Regions from separate parts of the Idiomarina sp. D18 genome, predicted to be linked through region 2. Evidence: predicted binding sites of a transcription regulator. Region 2 holds the regulator's gene; the other holds the start of a gene.
What was found. Region 2 encodes NrdR, which represses ribonucleotide reductase genes. Its sites were predicted from a motif close to AAACACNANATNTNGTGTTT; they were not measured.
Positions count from the first base shown of each region.

Region 1 (2,406 bases), 510 kb from region 2:
TTCATCGTTTTCGTATTGGACGTAGAGACGCTCGAACTCTTCTTGATCTTCAAAGAATGCGTCATACAAGCCAGGCACATCCGATGGACTAAACAGTGTGATGAAGTCATCTTTGACGAGGCGTTGATACATCAAGCGATTGAACTGCACACCGTAGTCGAGATGGCGAACACGGTTTTCTTCCACACCACGGTTGTTTTTAAGTACCAACAGGTTTTCAATCTCAAGGTGCCACAGCGGATAAAACAGCGTTGCCGCGCCACCACGTACACCGCCTTGAGAACAGCTTTTCACTGCTGTTTGGAAATACTTATAGAATGGGATACAACCCGTATGGAACGCTTCACCATTGCGAATAGGGCTACCGAGTGCGCGAATACGTCCGGCATTGATACCAATACCCGCGCGTTGTGATACGTATTTAACAATAGCACTGGCTGTCGCGTTAATTGAGTCAAGGCTATCGCCCGTCTCAATCAATACACATGAACTGAACTGGCGGGTCGGCGTGCGCACGCCAGACATGATAGGCGTTGGCAACGATATTTTGAACGTTGATGTCGCGTCATAAAAGCGCTTGATGTAGTCCATGCGAGTGGACTTAGGGTAATTAGCGAATAAACAAGCCGCCACTAAAATATAAAGAAACTGAGCACTTTCGTAGATATCACCGGTGACTCGGTTCTGCACCAAGTACTTATTCTCTAGCTGCTTAACTGCAGCGTAAGAAAAGTTCATGTCACGCCAGTGATCAATGATCTCGTCCATCTGGTCGAATTCTTGCTCACTAAAATCTTCTAGCAAATGTGCGTCGTAACGCTTCTCATCAACCATTTTCTTGACATGGTCGTAGAGGCGAGGGGGCTCAAACTTGCCGTACGCACGCTTTCGTAAGTGAAAAATGGCCAGACGCGCAGCCATATACTGATAGTCAGGCGCTTCCTCTGAAATTAGGTCAGCCGCTGCTTTGATAATGGTTTCATGAATATCTTCGGTTTTGATCCCATCATAGAACTGAATATGTGACTTAATTTCGACTTGAGAAGCAGAAACATTATTAAGACCTTCTGCAGCCCACATGATGACACGATGAATCTTATCTAAATTCAGCGGTTCGCGTTGACCACTGCGTTTGGTAACGAAAAGTTGCTCGTTCATTTTAGCGCCGACTCTTAGCTGTTTGTTATAGATTTGTGGCCACAAGATATTGTGTGATTTTCGGTCTGTACACCAAATGAACACAATATCTAGTAGTCGATGTGTTACAGGCATACTAGATACAACCCGCACATCGATCAAGTCTATTTAGTAGTAAATATTCGTTTAAAGCCGCTTGAAATTTTGCAAGCGCTTATGGTGCATAGGCTTGCGTGAAAGTGTAAATTTTATAATTTTTTAGTTGAAAAAATCATGCATTTAGAAACAAGCGTTCTATGCAAAAAAGGTGTCATAAAAACTATTAAAAAATGAACGATTTAGAACATCTACTTTGGTAAAGCGAGTAGCTCCATCAAGGCATTGGGGTGAGCGATGGTGTAGTCCGCTAACCATTGTTGTGGTTGGTCAGTACTCGAGATATAGCCATACTCTGCAAGTACCGTCACCATACCTGCATTACGCCCGGCCACGATATCGCGTTCTGCATCGCCTATATACACACAGTCCTTGGGATCGACAGCAAGTTGTTCTGCTGCGTAGTAAAGTGGTTTGGGAGACGGTTTGGCTTCTTCCAATGTATCACCACAGACGACTACCGAGATACTTTGTAATGCTTCAAACTGCGCAATCAGAGGGTGCGTAAGAAACTCTGGTTTATTGGTGACGATACCTATTTTAATCTGATTGCGGCGAAGCGAACTCAGTAACATCTCGATACCGTCAAATAACTTACTGTGAAGCGCTAAGTTGCTGCGATAGATATCGAGAAACCTTGGTTTTAGCGCAAGTAGCGCATCCTCATCCAATTGCGTTAAACCTAATAACCCACGAGAACCGTGCGAAGCAACAGGCGTAAATACCTCTGCGGGTATCTCCGGAAGTCCATTTTCGCGACAGACTTGATTAAGCGCAAAGCCCAAATCCGGTGCTGAATCTAATAATGTGCCATCGAGGTCAAACAAAACTGCAGCTACCGGATGTTTGTTCACGCGAGTTCCCTAATGAGTTAACGGTCTGGTTTATGAAGTGCAACGATGTAATTCACGTCGACATCATGTTCGTCTAGCATAAAGCCTTGCAATGGCTTATATACGATGCCATTCATCTTCATTGCTTGCAATCCATGGGCATCTGTCATACGCAGCAATTCAGAAGGCTTGATAAATCGTTGATGCTGGTGAGTCCCTTTGGGCACCCAACGTAAAACATGTTCAGCTGCCACAATACCCAGCAGCCAAGACTTCACGT
Region 1 covers NZ_CM173240.1:1,000,154-1,002,559, forward strand. Annotated here, with positions in the region: gene nrdA (class 1a ribonucleoside-diphosphate reductase subunit alpha) at 1-1,158, opposite strand, end outside; gene AC3AP5_RS04740 (HAD family hydrolase) at 1,485-2,147, opposite strand; gene ubiG (bifunctional 2-polyprenyl-6-hydroxyphenol methylase/3-demethylubiquinol 3-O-methyltransferase UbiG) at 2,165-2,406, opposite strand, start outside.
Region 1: a site for NrdR is predicted at 1,196-1,215, ahead of nrdA (class 1a ribonucleoside-diphosphate reductase subunit alpha). Genes of this name have one in related genera too.

Region 2 (2,406 bases):
ATCACGCGAATATCCTCGCCGACCATTCTGCGCTCAAGCACGTTAAATGAGAGCGCGTCATCGAGTTGAGTCAGTTCCTGCAACGCAATCATACTGCGTGCGTCACTGCCTAATACTTTGTTGGCTTGATAATAGACCAGTTCATTCACTAACTGAGCGTTAAAAAGAGCACCCGCTAACTGAGTTCCACACTCGGTCCATACCAAATTAATCTCACGCAATGCGAGTTCTTTCAGTGCGTCATGTAAGTCTACGCGACCCTGGCTATCTGCTTTAACAATAATCTCGTGACAATGGCGATGTCGAGAAGCAGGAGCTTCCGTAGTGCGGACGACAAATACAGGCGTTTCAACCTCAAATAGTCGCAAATCATCATGAATGCGGTTTTTCCCGTCAATAATCACACGCACGGGCTGCTTGAAAAATAATGGTTTTTCGATCCCGTCAGGCCACTGTTCAGGGCGTACATTCAGTCTCGGGTTATCCACCAGCACCGTATCCGCGCCAGTTAATATTGCGTCGGCTTGTGCACGCCATACCTGAACGTCAGCACGCGCTGCAGCACCGGTAATCCATTGACTCACTCCATTACTCAACGCCGTACGCCCATCAAGCGAGCTCGCGAGCTTAACCCGCACATAGGGTAATTGAGTCTGCATACGATGAATAAAACCAGGATTAAGCGCTCGCGCTGCAGTTTCAAATAAACCAACACGAACTTCGATATCAGCATCGTGTAATTTATGAATGCCACGACCTGATACAATCGGATTGGGATCTTGCATCGCGATAACCACGCGAGCTACTTCCGCATTAATCAATGCATCAACACAGGGCGGTGTGCGACCTTGGTGACTGCATGGCTCAAGCGTAACATAGGCGGTTGCATGTTTGGCTTGTGTGCCAGCCTGGCGTAACGCAAAGACCTCGGCGTGGGGTTCGCCCGCCTTCTGATGCCAACCTTCGCCAACGATACTGGCGTCTTTTACGATGACACAACCGACGGCAGGATTAGGTCCAGTCGTAAAGCGCCCTTTTCTTGCCAATTCCAAGGCGCGATGCATATAAAGATGGTCGCGCTTATCTTGTGCCAAACTAATCATTGAGCCGCGCGATCTCCTCGCCGAACTCTTTGATATCCTCAAAAGAGCGATAGACCGAAGCAAAACGAACGTATGCGACTTTATCGATTTGCTTAAGGTTATCCATCACCAGATTGCCAATAAAGTTAGAGGTAATCTCTCGCTCGCCGGTTGCACGGATACTGGATTTGATTTTATTGACCGCTTGTTCCATTTTTTCGAGACTGACCGGACGTTTTTCAAGCGCACGTAATAGCCCACTGCGAAGCTTATCTTCATTAAAAGGTTCACGCCCACCGTCTGTTTTAATTACACGGGGCATTACCAGTTCAGCAGTCTCAAATGTTGTAAAGCGCTCGCGACAATGGCTACATTCTCGGCGCCTGCGCACCGATGCACCGTCCCCTACTAACCGCGAATCGATGACCTTGGTATCTTGTGTTCCGCAGAATGGACAGTGCATAGCGCGCTCCTTTTCAAACGTTATTTATAAACTGGAAACTCGGCACATAACGTTTTGACATCGTTACGAACGCGATCAATCGTCTCTTCGTTATTAATGTCATCTAATACATCGCAAATCCAATTAGCTACTTGCTCAGCTTCTGCTTCCTTGAAGCCGCGACGCGTAATTGCAGGTGTACCTAGACGAAGACCGGAAGTAACGAACGGCGAACGCGGGTCATTCGGTACCGCATTTTTGTTGACCGTAATGTATGCACGACCTAATGCAGCATCGGCATCTTTACCCGTGATGTCTTTGTCGATTAAATCAACGAGGAACAAATGGTTCTGCGTGCCATTCGATACGATTTTATAACCACGTGCTTGCAGAGCTTTAACCATCGCATTAGCGTTCTTTAGCACTTGTTCTTGATACGCTTTAAATTCAGGCTCAAGGGCTTCTTTAAACGCCACCGCTTTCGCTGCGATAACGTGCATCAACGGACCACCTTGATTACCTGGGAATACCGCACTATTTAATTTCTTGTGCAGTTTCTCATCATCTTTGCCAGACAAGATCAGACCACTACGCGGACCTGCGAGGGTTTTATGTGTTGTCGTTGTTACTACGTCTGCGTAAGGAATTGGACTTGGGTATACACCTGCAGCAACCAGACCCGCTACGTGCGCCATATCTACCAACAAATAAGCACCCACTTCGTCAGCAATTTGTCTGAAACGCTGCCAATCAACAATACCCGAGTATGCAGAGAAACCAGCAACGATAACCTTCGGCTGATGCTCTTTAGCTAACTCTTCAACTTGGTTGTAATCGATTTCACCGGTTTCTTCTGAAATACCATATTGTACGGCATTGTAA
Region 2 covers NZ_CM173240.1:492,059-494,464, reverse strand. Annotated here, with positions in the region: gene ribD (bifunctional diaminohydroxyphosphoribosylaminopyrimidine deaminase/5-amino-6-(5-phosphoribosylamino)uracil reductase RibD) at 1-1,103, opposite strand, end outside; gene nrdR (transcriptional regulator NrdR) at 1,096-1,545, opposite strand; gene glyA (serine hydroxymethyltransferase) at 1,566-2,406, opposite strand, start outside.